Regions from separate parts of the Virgibacillus sp. MG-45 genome, predicted to be linked through region 1. Evidence: riboswitches for the same ligand, from Rfam matches in the RefSeq annotation. Region 1 holds a riboswitch; each other region holds the start of a gene.
What was found. A riboswitch is a leader RNA that binds a small molecule or an ion and turns the genes downstream of it on or off. The one in region 1 is predicted to bind cobalamin.

Region 1 (8,397 bases):
AGACATTCTATCAACAACCAACTCTCCCACTAGCGCAAGCATTGCTCGGACAAGTGCTTGTAAAAAATACAGATGAAGGAATGACGGCTGGGATTATTGTAGAAACAGAAGCATATCTTGGTGCAGTCGATCAAGCAGCACATAGCTTTAAAAACCGGCGCACAAAGCGGACCGCCATTATGTTTGAAAAAGCTGGCATGGTCTATACTTACTCCATGCATACACACTGTCTCGTTAATGTCGTAAGCGGAGAAATAGAAAACCCTGAAGCGATTCTAATTCGCGCATTGGAGCCTTGTTGCGGCATTGACTTAATGCAGCAACGCAGACCTGTAAAGGATATTAAAAGCCTTACCAATGGACCTGGGAAATTAACAAAAGCGATGGGAATCGACATGCATGATTATGGCAGATCCTTTCTAGAGCCTCCTTTATTTATCGCCAACGGAAAAACACCGATAGAGATTGAAGCTGGGCCGCGCATCGGAATCGAAAACTCCGGGAAGGCAAAGCATTACCCTTATCGGTTTTGGATAAAAGGAAATCCTTATATTTCAAAATAACCTACACACTGCATAAACAAGTTGGCAGAAAAGGATTTTTCATTCTTTTTAAGCATCATTTTAAATCGAAGTAATTTATCAAGCAGTTGAAATGGGTGAGACTCCTACGGGAACAGCGCGAGCCGAAAATCCACTCAGAAAAGCAAACTTTCTTTTCCGAGTTAGTTGAGGCCGTGCCCGAGGAAAGCGAACCCACTTTCAAACTGCGATGCTACTATTACGTAAAGCGTTATGAGATTCTGGGGAAGAATTATAAAAGACCATAAAAACACAAAATGTAGAAAGTCATGTTTAGGCGTGATCTTCTACATTTTTGTGTCGAATGTTAAATTTAGTAAATCACGAGAAATTATAAAAAAATAAAGGACTTTCCAAATCGCGCACAGAATAATATGTATTGTTACTTACAATAAAAAGACCAATTATCCAGCAGTATACAAAAGATTGTAAAGTTATTAGAGACGATGAGTTGGGAGAATGGATATGACAAAAGTTAAAAAAGTCAACATGATGGGCTGGGTGATTGCGTTAATTTTTGGTCTCTTGAAATTTTTCTACCCAGAAGGATCAAGTTTTATCACTACTGGACCTGGAGGCTTGTTAGGCATAATAGCGTGTCTTGTAATGATTACCTACGGGCACTCAAAAGGATTTGCAAAAGAGGAAGATTAAAAACTAAACACCTTCTAGTTCAACAAGGCCTGTAAGAGATTTTACTCTTATGGGTCTCGTTTTTGTTGGTGCAGTTTTTGCCTGTTTAAATAAGCCTCTATCCTCGGTAATGAATCTGTTAGGGACCTATTTTCAGACTTATTTCGATAGGAGGAGAGGGCAAGTGAGTAAAAGAATCAAACCAGAATATATGCAGCACCTGGAGAATCGCCGATCTATTAAGTATTGGATGTAGTGGCGAATACTTACGAAAAGCAGCATATGGAATTTTAGAATTCATCCAATGACAAGAAGAGCTGAAAATGGATTAGGGTGTTTTTTTGAGATAACCCCCCTCTGAAAAGCAGCTTCTCTTTTCCGAGGGGGTTGAGCCGTGCCAGGGATCGCGAACCCATTTTCAAACTGCGGTGTTAGTGTTCTTATTTTAATACAAATACGCTTGCTTTGTCTCATTTCCTTTATATTTTATACAAAGACACGCTTGATTCCTTTCACAATTTCATTAACAACGATAGGAATAATCGATAACCCGATCACGAATAGCCAATCTAATAGGGCTAGTGAACGAACATCGAATAACCCTTGGAAAAGCGGGATATTGACAATCGTAATTTGAATGACTAGTCCAAGAAGTATCGCTCCAATTAACCACCGATTTGTAAAGAGACCCACTTGAAAAATGGATTTCCGCTCATTCCGTAAATTTAAGGAATGAAATAGCTGCGAAACACTTAATGTAATAAATGCCATCGTTTGTGCATGGATTAATGCATCACCAGAAAGATGCTTTAAATCCATGGAGAACAACGATTCAGAGCCTGTATATACCTTTAACCCTTCCATAAAGGCAAAAAGCGTAAGCGCCCCGATTAGCGCCCCGTTCCACAAACTAAACGCAATGTTTTCGCTTGAGAAAATCTTTTCGCTTGCCTTCCTTGGCTTTTCTTTCATAATATCCGGATCATCTGGATCAACCCCTAGTGCAATAGCAGGCATCGTATCTGTAATAAGGTTCACCCACAAAATATGCACTGCCGTTAATGGCGCAGGCCACCCCATTAAAATTCCAATAAAAAGCGCGACAATTTCTCCGAGATTACAGGAAAGTAAAAACAAAATTGATTTTTTAATGTTTTTATAAATGTTACGTCCTTCTTCAACAGCAGCAGTTATTGTCGAAAAGTTATCATCGGTCAAGACAACATCTGCTGCCCCTTTCGCAACATCTGTTCCGGTGATTCCCATGGCGACGCCAACATCGGCTTCTTTCAAGGATGGCGCATCATTTACCCCGTCACCTGTCATCGAAACGATTTTCCCACGGTTACGAAGTGCTTGGACGATACGCACCTTGTGCTCTGGAGAAACACGAGCAAATACACGAATGGTGTCTACCTTTTCTTCCAGCTTTGCATCACTAATAGCATTTAGTTCTTTTCCTGTCATTGTTTCATCTTCATGGGCTGCAATATGCAGCTCTTTTGCAATAGCAAGTGCTGTCTTTTGATGATCTCCGGTAATCATGACAACACGAATCCCTGCATTACTACACTGTTCAATGGATGATTTTACTTCCTCTCTAGGTGGATCAATCATCCCTGTTAATCCAAGAAATACAAGCTCTTCCTCTAGTGCTTCGCCACTCTTCTCATCTGAAAGCTTCTTATAAGCAACCGTCAATACACGTAACGCTTGTTCGGACATATCATTTGCCTGCTGCATTATTTTCGCACGATCGGCATCTGTTATCGGCTGTACAACTCCATTGATTTCAATGGAAACAAGCTTTGGAAAAACACTTTCTAGTGCCCCTTTGACATATACAACCTGCTGTCCATCCTCTTGGTGAACGGTAGACATCATTTTCCGATCCGAGTCGAATGGAAGCTCATCAACCCGAGGATGCTCTAATTCCAGCGTTTGCTTGGATAATCCCAATGCCATCGCCGCTTCAACTAAGGCAATTTCTGTTGGATCACCCGTCTTTTTCTCATGATCAATCGTTGCATCGTTACATAATGTAATTGCTTTTATAAACCGTTCAACGGTCGGATCTGAAATCGCCACATCAGATAACTTGGTATAGTTATTATTTGTAAAAACATTTGTTACCGTCATCCGATTTTGCGTTAATGTCCCGGTTTTATCTGAACAAATAACACTAACCGCACCAAGTGTCTCTACCGCAGGCAGCTTACGAATAACGGCGTTTTGTTTTATCATTCGCTGGACACCTAACGCCAGTACAATTGTTACAATAGCAGGAAGCCCCTCAGGAATAGCTGCTACTGCTAAACTAACAGCAATAAGGAACATATCGAGGAGTTCGCGTCCCTGTAAAAATCCGATTAAAAAAATGGCTGCTGAAATGGCAATCGCACCTATTCCGAGTACTTTTCCGACTTCGTCTAGTTTTTTCTGAAGTGGGGTCATCTCTTTGTCCTGATTCGCCAGCATCTTCGCGATTTTACCAATTTCTGTCGCCATTCCGGTTCGAACGACAATGCCTGTTCCTCTTCCATATGTTGCAAGCGTGGACATAAATGCCATGTTCTTCTGATCTCCTAAAGGAACATCCTCACTAGGTGCTTGCCAGTTCGCATCCTTGTCGACCGCTAACGATTCTCCTGTTAAAGAAGATTCTTCTACTTTTAAATTTGCTGTTTCAACAAGCTTGACATCTGCTGGTACATATCTACCCGCATCGAGTAATATAACATCACCAACAACTACCTCTTCAGAAGGGATCTCCTGTGTTGTTCCATCTCGACGAACAATAGCTTTTGGAGTAGACATCTTCTTTAATTCTTCCAAAGCTTTTTCAGCCTTTGATTCTTGAACAACCCCAATTACCGCATTTAAGGCAATGACGAGCAAAATAATGACTGCATCGCTCCACTCACCGACTATTGCTGAAATCGCTGCCGCAGCAATTAAAATATAAATAAGTAAGCTGTTTACTTGCCGCCAAACCAAGACTAGAAAAGATGCCTTTTTTGTTTCTTCAAAGCGATTCGGTCCAAACGTAGCTAACCGCTTTGCTGCCTCTTCTGCTGATAGCCCTTGTTCCACATTAGTTTTGTGTAGATTTTCTGCTTGTTGATCCTTTTCCGCTTCCATGTTACCCCTTCTTTCATCTAATAATAATAGAATCCAGTCTGTTATTAATCGAAAAAAGCTAACACTTGATTTATGATTATTGTAGCAATATTTACGCTGTCCAACAATTTCCAGCAAGGATGGACACTATTTTTTCTAACTTATTATATGAGATATTCGAAATATTATTTGAGGAGAATCAGAAATGAATATATATGTAGATGCAGATGCAAGTCCTGTAAAGGATATTGTGATAACAATCGGGCAACAAGAAGCTATTCCAGTAATTCTCGTGAAGAGCTTTAATCACTTTTCACATGAAGAGGATCCAGATGGGGTAAAAACAGTTTATGTCGATCACGGGGCAGATGCTGCTGACTATCGCATCATTCAACTCGTATCAAAAAACGATATTATAATTACACAGGATTACGGACTTGCCTCGCTTGGACTAGGAAAAGGATGCCATGTCCTTAACCATAAAGGATTTGCTTACACACAAAATAACATCGATCGACTGCTTCAAACACGGCACTTAAGTGCAAAAGCGAGACGCGCAGGCCAACGTACAAAAGGTCCTAAGCCTTTTACAGAGGAGGATCGGGAAAAATTCACCGTCTTACTCCTGCAAACCGTCCAAAGGGCTAAAGAATAGGCACATCCCTTTGCAAGCGCACACAAAAGAGCAGGAAAAAACGGAACAAAGCGCTTGCTTTTTTCCGTCTTACAGCAATATTTGCTAACATTGCCTCCTGCTCTAATCGTCTCTTCTTTTCATTTACGTATTGCTTACCTGCATTGTTTGACGCTGTTGTCGCATCGCTACACGCTTTTCGCGATGCTTTTTCCGAGATGGTGCAGAATCATAAAGCTGCTGTTCTTCAGGTGTAGTTGGATATACCTTTGGAACCGGAATTGGCCTCCCCGCTTCATTCACAGCTACCATTGTTAGGAATGATTCGGTAGTAAGCTTTTCCTCATGCTTAATTAAATCCTGTGCAACTACTTTTACATAGACCTCCATAGAACTTGTTCCTGTATAGGTTACATAGGCTTCCAAGGTTAATGAATCTCCTGCCTTAGCGGATGAGAGAAAATCAACCGAATCAATAGAAGCTGTAACAACCGCACTCTTTGCGTGCTTCATTGCTGTTAATGCTGCAATTTCATCGATATATGCTAGCACCTTCCCACCAAAAATAGTATCCAAATGATTTGTATCTGGCGGCAAAACTAATCGCGTTTGCACTGTTTTTGTTTCACTTATTGTTTTCTTCTGCACTCCGTTTCCTCCCTATAGTGAAGCTTCAACCCGCGGTGATTCTTCTATCCCACACTAATTGTTCGTTGAGCACAACATGCAACGTGCAACTTGACCCTCACTTAAGTAGCAGGCTCATGGGGAATAAAAAAAGAACCTTTCTAAGATGATATAGAAGGTTTTCGGCCTAGTCGAAATACACATGTATCCTAACATGCATCATTTCGTCACACCCTCCTATCTCCCGTAGGAAAAAATGTCCTTCCGCATGGCAGGTTTCCTGGCTCTGCTTCAACGAATCGCTTACCTTCCCAATTTCTAATGAAATCAGTGGTGTATACAAGTCGATTCTTCACATTACAGTGGCGGGACCGCGCTGGACTCACACCAGCTTCCCTTTTCAACCTTGCAAGCAAGGTCACCATGTGGCGATTATTTAATTTTTGTTCCATTATTTATTGTAACATAAGGGATCTTATTCTACATAAATTGTTACTTTTCTATACTATTTCTGCCCGCTTCATATGCTTTTCCTTCTTTAAGGAACTTCGACAAAAATACACGCAACTCCTTTTTCCTAACATTAGATGTAGCAAAAAAACACCTTTGATTCAAGGCCAAAGATGTTTTGAATGCGTGTTATATTTTTTTAATCGTAAAGTGGTCACGAAGCACGGCCCAATTTTGTGGAAAGTCATTGCCTAGCACCCAATAACTAACACCTCGCAAGCCATAATCCTGCACCAACTTATATTTCGCAGCCATGCTTCTTGCATCCTCAAACCATACTTCATGCTGTTGTCCATTTTCATCTGTATAGCGGAAAAACGGAGATTGTGCCACCATATCATATTGAATCGCTGCTCCATATTTTAGAGCAAGCTGTACTGCCTGCTGTGGACTAACTGAAGTGGCAAAGGTTCCTTGTACCCATGGGATTTTCCAATCACGGCCATACAGTGGCATACCTACAACTACTTTATCTCGCGGAATTACTGTTACTGCATAATCAAGAATATCCTTTACCTTATTAAGTGGTGCAATGGCTCGCGGTTCTCCTCCTGCCCACCCCCACTCATAGGTCATTAAAATGATAAAATCTACTATTTGTCCTTGTGCTTTATAGTCATGTGCTTCATACAATAAGCCTTGTTGCTCTCCGCGCTCCTTTGGGGCTAATGCTGTTGAAACTGTAAATCCTTCTGGATGCAACCGAGAAACGGTCTTTCGTAAAAAAGCATTGTAGTTTTCTCGATCCTCTGGGTATACATATTCAAAGTCGATATTCAAGCCACGATAGCCTTTCCCTTTCATCGTTGAAACGATATTTGTAAGGAGTTTATCTTGAACATCTGCGTTACGAAGAACTGCAGCTGCTAAATCCGAATCGAATTTTCGATTTTTGAAATTAGTAATCACTAAAAGCGGCGATACCTTTGTAGTTCGTGCTGCATCTAAAATCGTTGTATCCTGAAGTACACTAATTGTTCCATCTTCCTTTACCCGGTGCATAAATGGAGATAAATACGTGAAATTTCTTCCTAATACGAGCACTTCCTCTGCCCCTTGCTCATTAATCTCAGTTGTGTATGCGTTGACCTCCTTCGTCGGCTTTTTTGGCAAAGGAATTCGCAGCATTTGCCCTTGATTAATAAGTGATGGATTAGCTATTCCATTTACGGCAGCGAGCTCATTAACCGTAATCCCATACCGTTTGGCAATTTGCCACAATGACTCCCCTGGCTGAACTTGATGAGTGGTATAAGGCAATTGCAAAACTTCCCCAATATAAATTAAAGATGGATTTGTAATATTATTTACGCTAGCAAGGGATTCAACTGGTATGTTTAACCGTCTTGAAATCTCCTCCAAGCTATCGCCAGCCTGCACAACATATTCCCGCCCTCGCTCTGGAATAACTAATGCTTGCCCAACAACAAGTGCACTTGGATCCTTGATTTCATTTGCTAATACAATCTCGTTTAAATCCGCATTATATTGCTGGGCAATTCGCCAAAGTATATCGCCACGCTTCACTACATGTATTTTCATATCCTTCCCTCCCAATCTTACATATCTACCTATCATGTTATTCATTGTGAATTTGTCCCGGTACCATGTAGCAAATAAAAGCCCACTAGATTGGAAAAAGACGTGGCCTAGGAGGGTAGGGCTGTTCAGCATTAAACGTATCATAATGTAAGTTAATACATGATATAGTGCAGAGATTAATAAACGCTTGAAAAAAAATCAGGAAGTAAATTCACCGCTCTAAGGCAATTAGATTTCTCTTTTTCACAATCCTTGTTCCATCTATCAGGATCATACCTACAACCACAAAAAACTACCCACTTTATTAAATGGGTAGTTTTGAATAATATTTCTTTATCTATGCCTAGTCATGATGTTCTCTGAAGGATGACAACCTTTAAATAGTTTCCTTCTGGATAAGCTGAGATCGTTTGGAAGTCAGCAGGAAGGGAAAATTCCTCCAAAATCTTATAAGAAGCATTCATCTCGCGAAACGCCTTCTCGATAAACCCTTTGAATTTATTCATTCCAAAAGAGGCATTGTTTGTGGATGCAACAATGAAGCCATCCTCCTCTAAGATAGCAACTGCTTCTTTCAATAGCATCGGATAATCCTTTGCAGTTGAAAATGTTCGTTTTTTCGATCGGGCAAAGCTTGGCGGATCTAGGATTATCATATCGAAGGTGAAGCCTTTCCGTTTGGCATATTTAAAGTAATCAAATACGTCCATGACAACAATATCCTGCACTGCAACATCAATTCCGTTAACT
Region 2 (8,397 bases), on a different contig from region 1:
ATTCATAATGATACCCAATGCAAGAACCGTATAAAATCGCATCCGATCTCTAATACGTACCACCTGTTTGATTCAACGTCCGATAACGTTCTATAAGAATATACGATGTTACTATTCATTGTAACGGTTGAAAATGATCGAAGCAATATTAATTATAGATATAATTAATGCCGATATGAGATAATGAAAAGGAAAAGTCGGAATATAGTAACGAAGAAAAGTTTGGTAAGGAGGGACGTTATGGAGCTAAGGCAAATTAAGTATTTTATAGAAGTAGCAAAGCGAGAGCATGTTACAGAAGCAGCAAATGCGTTGCATGTTGCGCAATCTGCTGTCAGTAGACAAATTTTTAATTTAGAGGCGGAACTTGGAGTAGAGTTGTTTATTCGTGAAGGGCGCAATGTAAGATTAACGCCAATGGGACGGATTTTTTTAGATCATATGGAACAGGCTATGAATGTCATTAACAATGCCTTACAAGTTGTGGAGGAATATATGGAGCCAGAACGTGGAACGATTCACATTGGTTATACAAGTAGTATGGCTTCTTATCTGTTGCCAACAGCGATATCAGCATTTCGTGTGCAATATCCAAATGTAAAATTTGAGCTAAATCAAGGAGCATATCATGAATTAATTGATTGGGTTCATCGCGGAAACATTAACCTTGCGTTATTGGCACCATTACCAAAGGAAACGAAAGGCATGGAAGGAAGCGTTCTGTTTCATGAACGTATTGTTGCTTTATTGCCCCGAAACCATTCGCTTGCAACCGCATCCTCAATTAAATTAAATCAGCTTCGAACGGATGCGTTTATCTTTTTTCCGGAGGGCTTTATGCTTCGTGATATCACGTTAAAAGCATGCCAGCAGCATGGGTTTCAACCGGATATTGCCTTTGAAGGAGCGGATATGGATGCAGTGAAAGGAATGGTGTCGGCTGGTTTAGGAGTAGCGTTAGTGCCTGAAATAACATTGGTAGATAATATTCCTCGCTCAGCAGTAAAGGTTCCTATCGTAGATCCGAGTATTATGCGAACAGTTGGGGTTCTCGTTTCTGAGGAACGAAAATTACTGCCGACAGAAAAATTATTTCATACGTTTTTGCATCATTTTTTTAGAAGGCTAGAGCAATATCAAAAATAAAAATCGATTCTTTTATAAAAAATGAAATGATACGCTATTGCTTTTAAGAATGTTCTATGATAGTCTTTAAATACAATATATTGTTATTTTTAATAATTTAAACACTATATATAGTGTTTTTGAGTTACGGTGACAAGAAATTGTCTTAAAAGGGAATTCGGTTTAAATCCGAAGCTGCCCCCGCAACTGTAAGTGTGGACGAACGGGATATCCACTGTGTCGAAGTGCTTGATAGGCAGCGATATGGGAAGGACACCTAGTAGAAGGAAGCACAAGTCAGGAGACCTGCCATAATTCATTAGTTTCATTTCTTCGGGGTGATAGAATGGTGAAACGGTAGGAGTGCATAGGCTATTTCTGTCGTTTAATCCGTTCACACTGAAGGTGGGCGGTTTTTTTATTTGGGAATCCGTTTCTAGTAAAACGTGTTTATTAAGCTATATACATATTGTTTTTAAACAGGAGGAATTGCCATGACAACAGAAGCTCTGCAAAATCATCAAGAGCAAATGATTCACGTGATCGATGAAGCAAATAAGGGGTTACAGCTTGATACAGAAATGTATAAAGCAAAGGCGGTAAAAGCCATCTCTCCAGAATCTTCTATGGAGAAGACAATGGATGTTCTTGTAAAGAATGCACTAGAAAACATCGATGAAGCCAGTCCGGATTGGACTTTTTTAGCTGCGCGCATTTATTTGCAAGATTTATATCGACGTGCAGCGCGCAATCGAGGAGAAGCTGTATCTAATCAATATGGCAGTTTTTATAAACTAATAAATCGATTAATAGAGGAAGGAATCTATTCGCCACACCTCCTCGAACAATATACGCAGCGTGAGATCGAGCACTTTGCAAAACATATCGATCCGAAGCGAGATTTACTGTTTACATACCTTGGGATTCATACATTGGCAACCCGCTATTTAGCAACAGACCATGAAAAGAATCCATTTGAATTACCACAGGAGCGTTGGATGATTATTGCCATGCACCTCATGCAGGATGAGCCAGAGGAAAATAGATCAGAGCTCGTACTGGAAGCGTACTGGGCATTAAGTAACTTATATATGACCGTTGCTACCCCAACTTTAAACAATGCTGGAAAAACGCATGGACAGCTTTCTAGTTGTTTTATAGATACCGTTGATGATAGCTTGCAATCTATTTACGATAGTAATTCAGATATCGCCAAGCTTTCTAAAAATGGTGGAGGAATTGGTGTGTATATGGGGAAAATCCGTGGGCGAGGAAGCGCTATTAAAGGCTTTAAAGGAATGTCGAGTGGCGTTGTTCCGTGGATTAAGCAATTAAATAATACTGCAGTAAGTGTAGATCAGCTCGGTACACGTAAAGGTGCCATTGCGATTTACTTGGATGTGTGGCATACAGACATTGAATCGTTCCTTGATTTAAAGCTAAATAATGGTGACGATCGTATGCGTGCACATGATATTTTTACAGGTGTTTGTTTGCCGGATTATTTTATGGAACAAGTGGACAAGCGTGGTGATTGGTATTTGTTTGACCCGCATGAAGTAAGACAGGTCATGGGATTTTCTTTAGAAGACTTTTACGATGAGCAAAAAGGATCTGGTTCTTGGCGGAGCAAATACGAGGCTTGCATAGCTAATGAAACGTTATCTCGAAAGCAAGTTCCGGCAATTACGATTATGAAACGTATCCTAAAATCGCAATTAGAGTCAGGAACACCGTTTATGTTTTACCGTGATGAAGTAAATCGGCAAAATAGTAACGCCCATGCCGGTATGATTTATTGCTCGAATCTTTGTACAGAAATTACCCAAAATCAGTCTCCAACACAATTTATTGAAGAATTTATCGAACAGGATCAAACAATTGTTAAAAAATATCACGCAGGAGATTTCGTTGTTTGTAATCTAAGCTCGATTAATTTGGGTAGAGCAGTACCAGATGATGCATTAGAGCGCTTGATTTCCATACAGGTTCGTATGCTAGACAATGTAATTGATATTAATACGTTACCGATTTTACAAACACAGATGACAAATAAAAAATATCGTGCGATTGGCTTAGGGACATTTGGCTGGCATCACCTGCTTGCTTTAAAGGGAATACATTGGGAAAGTGAAGAAGCGGTAGCCTTTGCAGATGACTTATATGAACGAATTGCTTATTACACAATTAAAACAAGTCTTCAGTTAAGCAAGGAGAAGGGAAGCTATCCTGCTTTTGAAGGTAGCCAGTGGAGCAATGGAGCGTACTTTGAAACGAAGGGCTATCAGGATGAAAAATGGACTGCTCTAAAAGAAGAAATTAAGAGGCACGGAATTCGAAATGCGTATTTGATGGCTGTGGCACCTAATTCGTCAACATCCATTATTGCGGGGTCGACTGCCAGCATTGATCCGATTTTTAAACCTTTTTACCATGAAGAAAAGAAGGATTTTAAAATCCCGACGACAGCACCAGATTTAAGCCATCATACGTATGATGTTTATCGCCGGAGTGCTTATATTGTTGATCAGCGTTGGTCGGTAAAGCAAAATGCCGCTAGACAAAAGCATATCGATCAGAGTATTTCTTTTAATTTCTATGTGCCATATAACATCCGTGCTTCTGTACTTCTTGAGTTACATCTACAAGCATGGAAAGAAGGCTTAAAAACAACATACTATGTACGTTCAACAGCTAACGATGTGGAAGAATGTGAATGGTGTGAGAGCTAATTAGATTGTAACTTGTAAGTGATGGTTTTCTAATAAAAAGACCAGCGGTGACAGCATCCGCCTGTAGGGAAAGGTATTGGATTTATAACCCTTTGTATGCTTGAATAGGGTTCAGAATAATTAGGCTCAAAATCGATGCCTGGATTATTATATGAGGAGGGCTCACGTTGAGAGCGTTGGTAGCTTATTTATCATACAGCGGAAATACAGAAGAAGTAGCAGATTTCATTGCGAATAGGCTAACAATGGATGGGCTAGCAGTATCGATGCATCGAATTGGCATCGATCCTCCTGTCTTTCCTTCTGATTATGATTTCATTTTTATCGGTACATTTACGTGGGATCAAGGCAGTACGCCTGATGAAGTAAAGGACTTTGTAGCAGAAATTGGCTACAAGCCAGAAAATGTAGCTGTATTTGGAACAGGAGATACACAGTTTGGTGGAGATGACCTATTTTGTCTAGCAGTGGACAAGCTAGTGCGCTTTTATGAAAGTAAGTGGCCAGGATTAAAAATTGAACAATCTCCACGAGGAAATCAGGAATTGAAAATTGTTAATTGGTTGGAAGGGGTTCTTGAAAATGCCAAAGCTTTTGCTTGATCGTGCAAAAACATTAGAGCCGCGTAACCCGAATAAATCAACAGGTTTATTTGGCGGAGAATCGAGCGGGATTTTAAATTGGAATGATATTGCATATCCACATTGGTATAAAATGTACAAACGACTCGTAGGTAATTATTGGCAGGCTGACGAGGTGAATATGTCGAGCGACGTCAAGCAATTTTCTGCTTTATCAGCGGAAGAACGTGACGCATATTTGAAAATAATCGGGCTTTTGTCTACATTAGATGCACCGCAAACAAGAACAGCGTTGCTGCTATCCTTGTATGCAACAGATCCATCCGTGCAATCTATTATGGCGGTAATTGCTCAGCAAGAGGCCGTGCATAACGAAAGCTATTCTTATGTGCTTTCCTCTGTTGTATCATTGGACGAGCAAAATGAATCGTTTCAGCTTGGCAGAAAGGATCCAGTATTGCTGAAGCGAAACGAGCATTTAATGGCACAATATAACGCTTTTGTTGAAGAGCCTTCATTGGAAAATATATTGAAAACTTTAGTTTATACTGCCTTGTTAGAAGGAATGTTTTTTTACTCTGGTTTTGCCTTTTTCTATAATTTAGCTCGTAACAATAAAATGGTTGGTACGTCTACGATGATTAGTTATATTAACCGAGATGAATTAGAGCATGGTCGTTTTATCGCGGAACTGTTTCGTGCGACATTGGCAGAGCATCCAGACCACAATACGCCTGAATTTGTTAACTGGGTATACGACCATTTTCAACAATCTGTTGAACTTGAAATTGAGTGGTCTTCATATGTGTTAGCAGATGTAGATGGAATCGACCTAGACGAGATGGCAGGCTATATTAAATATCGGGCAAATAAAATGCTTCGTATAATGGGATTAGATGAAGTGTATTCAGAACATGTCGACAATCCAATGAAGTGGATTCGAGCATATGTTGATAATTTTGATGGAACGAAGACAGATTTCTTTGAACAGAAATCGAGACAATATACGAAAACAAGTGATTTAAACGGCTTTGATGATCTATAAAAAGATGGAACGCGAATGGTAATTAGTTCCGATATTGTGGAGAAATCTAAAATAAAAGTTGAAATATCATAAGAAAACACAGACTATTTATGGTCCAAATAACACTACGCATCCATCGGCTAAAGGCTACTTATCACCGATACTTACGAGAAAAAGGATGCGCAACAAATGAATGCAACGGAAGAAGTGAAAGTTTAGTTACCTTTCATTTCTTTTTTTCTGCAATGATTTTTTGCAGCTCACGCTCATCGTACATTATTTATTACCTCTTAAAAAACCGACCTTTAAAAAATATTCTTCCCCTTAGAGGAAGTTCAGGACTACTAGTTCCGATGACGCATGGCTCATACTTGTTTTACATATTTTATTAAAAAACGCTTGACTTGAGAATCGTTATCAATAATAATATGAGTTGTAATGATAATCGTTCTCAATAAAATCAATATAAAAAGGGGTTACATAACATGCGTAAAACGATTTTTTTCTTCAGTTTCATTTTCTTAATCGTCTTGTTATCCGCTTGTGGCAACCAAGAAGACACTAGTGATGATAGTAAAAACAAGAATGATGCTAGCAGTGAAGAAGTAAACCTTTACACAAGTCGGCATTATGATATTGACGATGAGCTTTATAACCAATTTGAAGAGAAAACAGGCATCAAAGTGAATGTTATTGAAGGAAGTGCAGATGAGTTAATCGAACGGATGAAGCGTGAAGGTGATCAAACAGCTGATTTATTCTACACAGCTGATGCGGGACGTCTCCATCGTGCAAAAGAGCAAGGCTTATTACAGAGTGTGGAAAACGATGTATTAAACAAAAATATTCCAGAAAATTTACGTGATGCGGATAACGAATGGTTTGGCTTAACGAAACGGGCCCGTGTTATCGTCTATCATAAAGACCGTGTGGACCTAAATGAATTATCTACTTACGAAGACTTAACTGATCCAAAGTGGGAAGGTCGTATTCTGATTCGGTCATCAGAAAACATCTATAACCAATCTCTTTTAGCTTCCTTTATCGATTTAAACGGCCGCGATGAAGCAAAAACGTGGGCAGAAGCGATTGTAGCAAATATGGCGCGTGACCCACAAGGTGGCGATCGAGACCAAGCGAAAGGCGTTGCCGCTGGCGAAGGAGATATTGCCGTTATGAACACTTATTACCTTGGTGGAATGTTAAATTCAGCAGATGAGGCAGAAGTGAATGTGGCAAAGCAGTTAGAGGTTTTCTTTCCTAATCAAGATACAACTGGAACCCACGTAAATGTTAGTGGTATTGGCATTACCAAGCAAGCGCGAAACAAAGAAAACGCAGTGAAGCTAATTGAATTTTTATCATCAGAAGACGTACAAGCACAATTTGCCAGTGCTAACTATGAATATCCAGTCAACCCGAATGTTGAACCTGACGAAACGCTTAAACAATGGGGCGACTTTAAAGAACAGGATATTAACCTATCTATTTTAGGTGAAAACAATACAGAAGCTGTAAAAATCTTTAACGAGGTTGGTTGGAAATAAGAAAATTTTGAAATTCATAAAACAAAACATCCATGTGAAATCGCATGAAGTCCAGTTTAAACACTTGATTTCATGCGGTTTGTTCATTTCAGTAGAAGTTCATGCCATAAAAAGAGCAGATTTATTTAAAAAAGTAGCGTACTAATATATGAAGCTCTCATGTAAAAAGCTTGCATTGTATAAGTATTTTCACACATAATTGGAAGTGGTTTTGTCAGCTTCTATTTTTGACTATATTTAAACATTTGAAAGAAGTAAATCATTCGATACAGATGTTTTGCTAAGGAAACAGTGTCAAGATCTGAAAGGCGTGAAACAGTTGAACTGGATTAGAAACATGAAAAGTAGCATAAACGGATGGATGATATTTAGCTTCGTATTTATTATCCTCATCATACTACCTAACATATCCATCATATTACAATTTTTCCATGAGTCAAATGACAATTGGGCCCACATAAAAGAGTATATGCTCAACACCTATATCATGAATTCATCGCTGCTTGTTTTAGTTGTCGGTTTATTGACGGCGATCATTGGCTCTAGCTTAGCGTGGCTAATTTCCGCCTATGATTTTCCGTTACGTGGTTTTTTTCAGTGGGGGATGATTTTACCGCTCGCTATCCCTCCCTATATTGGCGCTTATACGTATCATGGTATTTTAAATTACACAGGCGTCATTCAAACCACCTTAAGAAACCAGTTTGACGTCACGGTCAATCAACAATTCTTTAATATCATGAATATGCCAGGCGCAATTTTTATATTTGTTATATGCCTATACCCGTATGTTTTTACGATCACGAAAGCTTTTTTGGCTAGACAATCTACTTCTTTAATTGAAAATGCACGCTTATTAGGAAGTGGATCTTGGCGCATTTATTTTAAAATTGTTCTCCCAATTGCCAGAGCATCCATTGTGGCGGGGGTAAGTTTGGTCATTTTAGAAGTCCTCAATGATTATGGTGTGGTGAAATATTTTGGTATCCAAACATTTACGACGGCGATTTTTCAGACGTGGTTTGGATTCGGGGATCTCAACTCTGCAATCAAATTATCGGGTTCCCTTATGTTTATCATTTTAGGGCTTCTCCTACTCGAGCGACTATTACGAGGACGAAAACGATTCAGTTTTACGACGACAAAAGTAAAATTATTACAGCCGATTGCGTTAAAAGGACGCAAAAAATGGCTCGCGTTTGGTTACTGTATGTTTATCTTTGCCATTGCTTTTATTATCCCTTTCATCCAATTAATGGCTTGGGCTGTTTTAACGTATGATCAACTGTTTTCTCAAGAATTTTTGACGATCATCCGAAATACCGTTTTTGTTGCTTTTGTAGCGGCGACAGTTATTACCATTATGGCTGTTGTGATTAGTAACTTTT
Region 3 (8,397 bases), on a different contig from region 1:
TATATTTTTTTAATAGACCATCGATTTCTTCTAGCTTTTCCTGTTTATTTGTTACCTTGCGAATGGTCAAAATGATATTTTCGCGGTCTATTGGATTAATATGCTTCTTCATTTCACCAACATCCAATGCCTTCATAATATCTTTTTGAACCTTTGGGGTAGCGGTAGCACTTAAAGCTAGTACAGGAGGATAGGCTAACGTTTTAATAACGTCCTTTAAACGTAAATAGTCTGGTCTGAATTCATGGCCCCATTGAGAAATACAATGTGCTTCATCAATTACAAATAAGCTGATATGGAGCTTATCTAATCTATGCATAAAAGCATCCTGTTGTAATAATTCTGGAGAAACGTAAATAAGTTTATACTCATGTAATTGCCGGTATATTTCATTTCTTTGTTTAGAATCAAGAAAGCTATTGATGGCAACAACTTTTTTAAAATTTGTCGCCTTTAACTGTTTGACCTGATCCATCATTAACGAAATTAGTGGAGAAACGACTACCGTTGTACCCGACAAAAGCATTGCTGGAAGCTGATAGCAGATTGATTTTCCGGTCCCTGTAGGTAACACCCCTAATACATGCTCTCCTTTCATAACATCTTCTATGATTTCTCGTTGGCCAGGACGAAAGGAATGATAACCGAATATTCGTTCTAAATGAACTTCAAGTTGTTTGTTGCTTACCATGTTTATCCCTCGTTAAACGTGTAAATTTTGTTAACATTAATCGAATTTGAAAATATGAAATCGAATCTCCTACTGTACTTCTAATATCCCGTAACCGATGCGAGGGATTCGTCTTTATTGCTTGTAATATTAATGGTTGTGCTTGTTCATCCACAAATTGATGAAATGGAAATTCTTGTTCATGCAATGCAATTTCTACCATATGATCATAGATCGTATTTTTCTTTAATCCGCGTTTTCGACTAATTTCTTCTACGGTTAACCCCATCTTAAAGAAACGAAACGTTTTTTGTGCAGAGGCTGTTAATATAGAAGTATATTCTTCGTAATCTACTAACCCTTGTAACAGAGGATAGTCCTTCTTCTCCTGGTGTATCAGCGAGATCATTTTATGAACAACGGCTGTATGGAGGAGAATCACATCGTCTTTGCTGATCTTGTACTTTTCTTTTAATTGCCCCGTACTCATGCCGTAATGCTGATAGCCTGTTAACCGATCAACAAAAAGAGATGCCTCCATGTCATCCACATACTGTAATAGACAATGTAACTCATGATACATCTCCGGTAGAATATCGGCCTCGCGATTCTTATTCTGACGATAAAAATACTTTACCCAGGCTATAATATCAGGGATATCTATAATCGGAATAAAGGATTTATTTTTCATTTGACTATTAGTATACGTTTGAATTAGTAATAGCAAACGATTCATAAATGTAGGCGCAATGGATTCAAATTTAAGTCCGTTAAAATAAGCGCGAAAGTCCGTTGGTACTTTCTCTATTTCAGTAACGGATAAAAAACTATCTTTTATAGCTCCTTTCATTATCAGTCCATCGCTTCGCATCTGTTGGATGACAGCTTCGAAAGTGTCTATATGTAACGTTTTATGAATACCAAAGAACCGTTCTAATTGGAATATTTCAGCATCATGGATTGTTTGAATGGATTTCTTTCCCTTTAGAAGATAGAAAATGGAGTTAATTGATCGACGATCTTTTATTTGCGATAACGCATAATCTATCACCTTTTCTAGGTACATTTTCAAATCTCCAATCACTATTTCTCTTTATTTTGTAATGTCAATTATTGAAATGAAGTTTAAACAAGCTTACAATCTATTATAGAGGAGATGATCAACCAATTGCATCCTTCTTGGGTGATTTTTTATTAATTTTAAATTATTAACCGATCAAGCATATAGATTTCTATTTTTTTAGGAGGACTCCTCATGGAAAAACGATTTTCAATTGTTGATAAAGAGACATGCATAGCATGTGGAGCCTGTGGCATAACTGCACCAGATATCTTTGACTATGATGACGAGGGACTAGCTTATGTAGTCCTTGATGATAATAAAGGAGTAAAGCAAATTCCGAATGAATTAGAGGACGATTTATTTGATGCCCGTGACGGCTGCCCGAGTGATTCGATAAAAATTGGAGAAACTCCTTTTAAAGGTGATCCGCTGAAAAATGAGTCTCGTTAAATCATGCTATGAAAAAAGTGCTTTCCTAATTCGGCGGAAAGCACTTTTTTATCCTTATAATTGATGTGCATTATAAATGGGGAAATGCCCATTTGCATATTTTTTTATCAAATAAGCAAGCATTGGATAAAATAAAACAATGAATATTGCATTCCCGATTGCATGGTTTGTATCAAATGGAAGTCCTACGATATAGTAAGCCCAAAACATCTGACCAGAGATTTGATAATTTGTTAAGGAAATGATAAATCCATACAAATATCCACTAAAAACTGCGAATAACACGATGACAAATAAAGGGATGCGTTTCGGGAACTTACCGAGCAATCCACTAAGTATGCCAATTATCCCCCAAGAAACGATTTGCCAAATCGTCCAAATGCCTGTACCGAGAATCATATTAGACAAAAATGTAACGAGAAACGCCATGAGAAGTGCGGAAAAAGGTCCTAAAAGCATTCCACATATAATAATAATTGCAGTAGCAGGCTGGATATTCGGCAGAAAAGTAAATACGATTCGCCCTACAATAGCCAATGCAGCTAAAATTGCTAATAATGTAAGTTTATAAATGTTCACCTAAATCATTCCCATGATTGTAAATCAAGCGTTACTTTGTCACCTGGTTTAAGCTTATACTCAGCAGCACCAACATTAGCCACTTCTCCATTTACGGAATACATCCAAGCTTTTTTCTCATCTTTTTTTGGGGCGATTCCTTCAACAGCGTTAATAAATCCGCCTTCTTCTTCAATTTGGAAGTTTTCCTTTAAGACATCCATTAAAATAGCATCTTCTTTAATTGGGACTTCCTTTTCTGTTATTTGCTCTTTTCCCTTGTCCTTAGAAATTGTAATAACAACTGTTTCTTCTTTTTCTTTGCTGTCACTTTCATTCCCCGATGCTTGCTGTTCTGTTTGATTGGAAGCAGGTTTATTTGATTTTTCCTCGTCAGTCGACCCGCAACCAGCTAATAAACTTGCTACAAGCAGTAATGGAAGTAAACGATAAATCCACTTTTGTACCTTCATTGTTTCTCATCCTCCATAATAAAATTATTGAGGAGAAGAGCGTTACTTAAAAAAGCTGACTCCAAAAGAGTCAGCTTTTAACGACATACCTAACTACACAATGATACTTTATTGTCCGTTCGGCTGTCTCAATCGCTTTTCCCTCGAAGCATTGACACAATTGAAATGGCAGGTCTACTGACTTGTGACTAAAGCCTACTCCAAGCCCTTCCCATATGAATGTTCATACAGTGGTAATGCTTGTTTCGATTATCACTTACAGTTGCGAGGACAGCTTCAGCTTTTCACTGAATTCCCTATTAAGTACATTACTGTACACCAATTCCAAACATTGTATTCAATTCAATTTTAATCATAACAGACTTTTTGAAAAATGAACAGATTCTCTACTCTGTTTTTGCCGGAATCTTAAAGGTAAAGGTTGTACCATGTTCTAGCTTACTTTTAACAGATATTGTGCCTTGATGTGCATCAATAATATTTTTAGCAATCGCCAGACCTAATCCAGTACCTTTCTTCTTTTTGTTTCTTGTGCGAGACTTATCCGCTTTATAAAAGCGTTCAAAAACAAACGGAAGGTCTTCTTCTGGAATTCCACTTCCACTATCCTCTACTTCTGCGTGAAAATTGTTTCCATCATAGCGCACAAATAGGCTCACAAATCCATTTTCACTCGTATGTCGAATGGCATTATCAATTAAGTTCGTAAAGACTTGTTCAATGCGATCAGGATCAAAACAACCTATGTCCTGCTGTAATGATGTTTTCAACCTAAGATCAATGTGATTATCGTCTGAAATCCCTTTAAATTTACGCACAATCCGTTTAATATACGGCTCTAGCTCCACCTGCTCTTTATGCAATTGAATATGCCCTGCTTCCATGCGTGCAAGATCGAGTAGCTCATTTACAAGTCTGCTTAAGCGTAGCGATTCTTCATAAATGATTTGTGCAAGCTCGTTTTTTTCCTCTTTCGATTCTGCAATATCATCAACAATCGCTTCGCTATACCCTTGTAGCATAGAAATAGGTGTTCTTAATTCATGCGAAACGTTCGCAATAAAATCCTTTCTGAGCTTGTCCAGTCTTCTTTCTTCAGTCATATCACGAATAACCGCAACTGCTCCTCGAACGTACGATTGATCATATAAAGGGGTCATAATCATAACCCAGCTTCGTCCTTGTAATGTAATTTCTTCAAGTACTTCATTTTCACCTTGAATTACTTCTTTCAAAATCGATTGTAATGGCGTTGGTAGCTTCATTTGACCTTCTTTAAATGGGATATTCATTTCATAGTACCAATCCTCGATAAAGCGATTGGCTGGTGGATTTGTCACAATCATTTCACCTGTTCTACTCAATGTAATCACACCATCCGCCATCGAGCTGACAATACTTGAAAGCTGTTCTTTTTCTTGACGAAGCGCATTTATATGAAATTTAAGCTGCCTTCCCATACGGTTAAAAGCCATTGCTAATTCACCGATTTCGTCATGTGTCAAAATGGGTACTTTCGTATTAAACTCTCCCCGTGTAAGATCAAAGGCGGCTTCACGCATCTTTATAAGTGGTGAGGTGATCCGGGTCGAAAGAAAGAACGCAAAAATCGTCGTCAAAATAATGGCAATTCCTGCTGCTAAGAAAATAATTTGCGTTGTTTCAGCCTTTGTTTGATCCACGACACCAAGGGATTGATAAATGACAACTGCACCATTTCCACCGTCAATTGGAACACCTACGACTAACGCACCCATTTCATCTTCTGGAAGGTCAATTTGTTCTTTAACCTTTTGCCGATTTGCTAATACATGCTGCAAGTTCGCTTCATTTTGAAGCCATGTTTCACTAATGTTAGAAAGATGTGGATCGCTGCTATTTGAAACCCAAACCGATTGATCAGGGAAATAAATAATAATCCTACTTGCCGGATCTTTTACACGCTCTGTTGTTTCAATTGTCAAAGCATGATCATCATACTGCTGCACCATGACAGATACCTTGGTTGCTGTTTGAAGCATATCCTTTTCCGCTTCATCAATATGGAAATTTTCGAAGAATTCCAGTAAAAGAATTGTTAAAATAAATAACACGAAAGAAACTAGCAATAAAATTGTTATTGCTAGTTTACCTACTACGCTTCGCCAAAACATTATTCTTCATCCACCTCAAATTTATAGCCAACACCCCATACGGTTACAATCATTTTAGCAGCGTCTTTTGAAACATTGTTCAGTTTTTCACGAAGCCTTTTTACATGGGTATCGACGGTTCTAAGATCACCAAAAAATTCATACTGCCATACTTCTTTTAAAAGATGCTCGCGATTAAATACTTTATCAGGTGCTTTTGCTAAGAAACAGAGAAGCTCATATTCCTTTGGTGTTAAACTTACCTCTTTTCCATCAGCAGTTACGCGATGTGCATCATGATCAATTGTTAAATGCGGAAAAACAAGAATATCTTTCGCCTGTGTCTCCGTTTCATTATAATTAGATGCAGAGGATCTTCTTAATAGTGCTTTTACGCGAAGCACAACTTCACGTGGGCTAAATGGTTTTACGATATAATCGTCAGTACCTACTTCAAACCCTTGCACTCTGTTTGATTCTTCTCCTTTTGCCGTTAACATGATAACAGGTGTGTTTTTTTCTTTACGCAGCTCCTGACAAACTTCTATCCCATCCATTTCAGGCATCATCAAATCAAGAAGAATAATATCATAATTCTTTTTTAATGCTAATTCTAGTGCTTCTTGTCCATTTTCAGCTTCTTCTATGATAAAATCCTCTCGCTCCAAATACATACGTATTAAGCGGCGAATTCTCTCTTCATCATCAACTACAAGCACTTTCGTTTTTGCTTCCATAAGAGGACCCCCTATTAACGATAAACATTCTATTTCTTAGTATAAACGAAACTGTTAAAAATGTATAAGAAAAAACATGATATCCATGTTGTTTTCCTACTGGACACCATGTTTTTCATTTTTTTAAACCCTACAGCTATTACTTACGCATAGGAGTGTAATCCAGCAAGTAATAGATTCACTCCTATTAAATTAAACATGATAATGGCAAATCCACCTACTGCAAGCCATGCAGAACGTTCCCCGTGCCATCCTCTTGATAGACGTAAATGTAAAAAAGCTGCATAGAAGAACCAGGTTATTAATGCCCATACTTCTTTCGGATCCCAACCCCAAAAACGATCCCATGCTATTTGTGCCCATATGGCTGCAAAAATCAATCCACCTAAAGTAAATACCGGAAATCCAATTGCAACTGCGCGATAGCTTACTTCATCTAACAAATCAGGATTCGCTTTTTTTAATATAGGTTGAATAGCAGCACCAATACGTTTTCTTAATGCTAACCTTGTTAAAAGGTATAGCAATGTTCCTGTAAGGAAAGACCAAATGAGTGTATTAAATTTACGAGGTGCATCCTTACCATGCATCCATTCCGGCGTTTCAAACCATGGCTCCATCGTACCTTGTGTCATTGCTTGTGCTTCTTTAGGGCCAACAATTGGCGGCATATGATAATTAGCAGTTACTTCATTACCGTTTTCAACATAGTTAAACTTAGCTTCATAGCCTGTAATATTAAAGATGACCGTAATGACGCTAAATCCAATAAACAATACTAGCGTATAGAGAATTAGCTCTAACCAGGTTGTACGCTTACTTGACACAGATTGGTCAATTTGGCGAATGAGATATATGAGTCCAGCAACAAAGCTAATTGCTAATATCCCATTCCCTAAAGCAACGGTTGTTACATGAATATATAACCAGTGACTTTGTAGTGACGGAACAAGAGGTGCAATATCTCTTGGAAACATACTTGCATAAGCAATAACAATCATTGCCACTGGAAGCGCAAATAATCCAAGAATTGTAAATCGATATATAAAATAAAGAATAATAAACGCGAGCACCATTGCCATTCCGAAAAATGTAACAAATTCAAACATATTACTTACTGGCGCATGTCCACTAGCCATCCACCTCGTAACGAAATAAACGAGTTGAGCTAAAAATCCAATCACTGTAAGTGAAATACCAATCTTTTCCGCAAGCCCTTTTTGATTGCTATTTTTGTTTTGTTTGATCGTTGCTCCGAAAAATGCCGTTGCAATCAAGTATAAAATAAAAGCAGTATAGAGCATCGTACTACTTATTTCTAGTAAGTTCCCCATCCAAACTCCTCCTTAAAAGTGAGTGCTATTTATCTAATTCTTGTTGATCTCTTACATTATTTACAGATGTATTGGCAATTGCTTTTTCAATATCTTTCTTTAGTCCAAACCAATTTTTATTCGTATGTGCCGCTAATAGCAATATATTTTGATTTGGATGAATCCATATGCGGCGATGCTGCCAATACATTCCCTGTATAACCCCAATCATAAATATAAGTGCACCTAATCCAAATAAAGGTAGTGTGTAATCTCGTCGAACAGTTAGTCCACTAGCGTTTCGAACATCAAAATCAGTTATTCCTAGTTTATATTCATTCTCTCCCGTAGCATCGATATTTCTTCCAATACCTGCAAAGCTGATTTCAACATCATCTTTGTTTGGTGGATAAACAAGAAAAACAAATGCAGGGTTGCGCGGATAATTTGTTTTTGATTTTGGCTGTCCATTGTACAATTCATAGTCTGGTAAATAATCATCAATCTTTACGACAAATCCATTATCCAGCTTGTACTCATTCTTTGGATTAGTAAGGTCAATTTGAAACGTATCGATAGCTTTTTCTTCTGGATCATCCGTTTTATGAAGCTTAAAAGACATGCTAGTAAATTCATTTAGCTGATAACCTGCTTGATACAACGTATAGCCATCAAACTTCAATGGGTGATTTAAGCGAATTTCGTCCTCTTTTACCTTTTCTAATTCCTTTGTTGAACCGACAACACCATCATCTTTCACTTTGTAAATAATAGCATTCGTCTGAAAATTACTCGGAATCATTTCGCCTTGTTTCTTGATCGCTTCTTTAAATCTCTCGTCGTTTTCATCATATGTTTCCAATATAAATTTTTTGTTTTCAATAAAATATTCCCCGTCAGTACCAGGAATGACTACTTGCTCTCCTTCACGTACCCAAACATATTGATCAAGATAAAAAAGTGGTGTCGTTCTTAATAATGCTGCGATTAAAATAATAATT

Region 2: linked by a shared signal. The riboswitch ahead of SPK86_RS08500 (ribonucleoside-diphosphate reductase subunit alpha) and the one ahead of SPK86_RS14865 (acyl-CoA thioesterase) in region 1 are both predicted to bind cobalamin.
Region 3: linked by a shared signal. The riboswitch ahead of SPK86_RS13345 (DUF4430 domain-containing protein) and the one ahead of SPK86_RS14865 (acyl-CoA thioesterase) in region 1 are both predicted to bind cobalamin.

What each region holds. Positions count from the first base shown of each region.
Region 1 covers NZ_JAXOFU010000018.1:9,633-18,029, reverse strand. Annotated here, with positions in the region: gene SPK86_RS14885 (DNA-3-methyladenine glycosylase) at 1-563, shown strand, start outside; gene SPK86_RS14880 (hypothetical protein) at 1,047-1,235, shown strand; gene SPK86_RS14875 (calcium-translocating P-type ATPase, PMCA-type) at 1,701-4,355, opposite strand; gene SPK86_RS14870 (YaiI/YqxD family protein) at 4,540-4,989, shown strand; gene SPK86_RS14865 (acyl-CoA thioesterase) at 5,113-5,616, opposite strand; cobalamin riboswitch at 5,849-6,036, opposite strand; gene SPK86_RS14860 (LysM peptidoglycan-binding domain-containing protein) at 6,235-7,647, opposite strand; gene SPK86_RS14855 (class I SAM-dependent rRNA methyltransferase) at 7,995-8,397, opposite strand, start outside.
Region 2 covers NZ_JAXOFU010000006.1:119,391-127,787, forward strand. Annotated here, with positions in the region: gene SPK86_RS08495 (LysR family transcriptional regulator) at 241-1,146, shown strand; cobalamin riboswitch at 1,257-1,453, shown strand; gene SPK86_RS08500 (ribonucleoside-diphosphate reductase subunit alpha) at 1,620-3,857, shown strand; gene SPK86_RS08505 (flavodoxin) at 4,025-4,459, shown strand; gene SPK86_RS08510 (ribonucleotide-diphosphate reductase subunit beta) at 4,440-5,483, shown strand; gene SPK86_RS08515 (Fe(3+) ABC transporter substrate-binding protein) at 5,948-7,009, shown strand; gene SPK86_RS08520 (ABC transporter permease) at 7,371-8,397, shown strand, end outside.
Region 3 covers NZ_JAXOFU010000013.1:39,402-47,798, forward strand. Annotated here, with positions in the region: gene SPK86_RS13325 (RecQ family ATP-dependent DNA helicase) at 1-691, opposite strand, end outside; gene SPK86_RS13330 (helix-turn-helix domain-containing protein) at 669-1,736, opposite strand; gene SPK86_RS13335 (ferredoxin) at 1,926-2,183, shown strand; gene SPK86_RS13340 (ECF transporter S component) at 2,238-2,762, opposite strand; gene SPK86_RS13345 (DUF4430 domain-containing protein) at 2,768-3,214, opposite strand; cobalamin riboswitch at 3,365-3,552, opposite strand; gene SPK86_RS13350 (ATP-binding protein) at 3,601-5,367, opposite strand; gene SPK86_RS13355 (response regulator transcription factor) at 5,367-6,083, opposite strand; gene ccsB (c-type cytochrome biogenesis protein CcsB) at 6,227-7,417, opposite strand; gene resB (cytochrome c biogenesis protein ResB) at 7,443-8,397, opposite strand, start outside.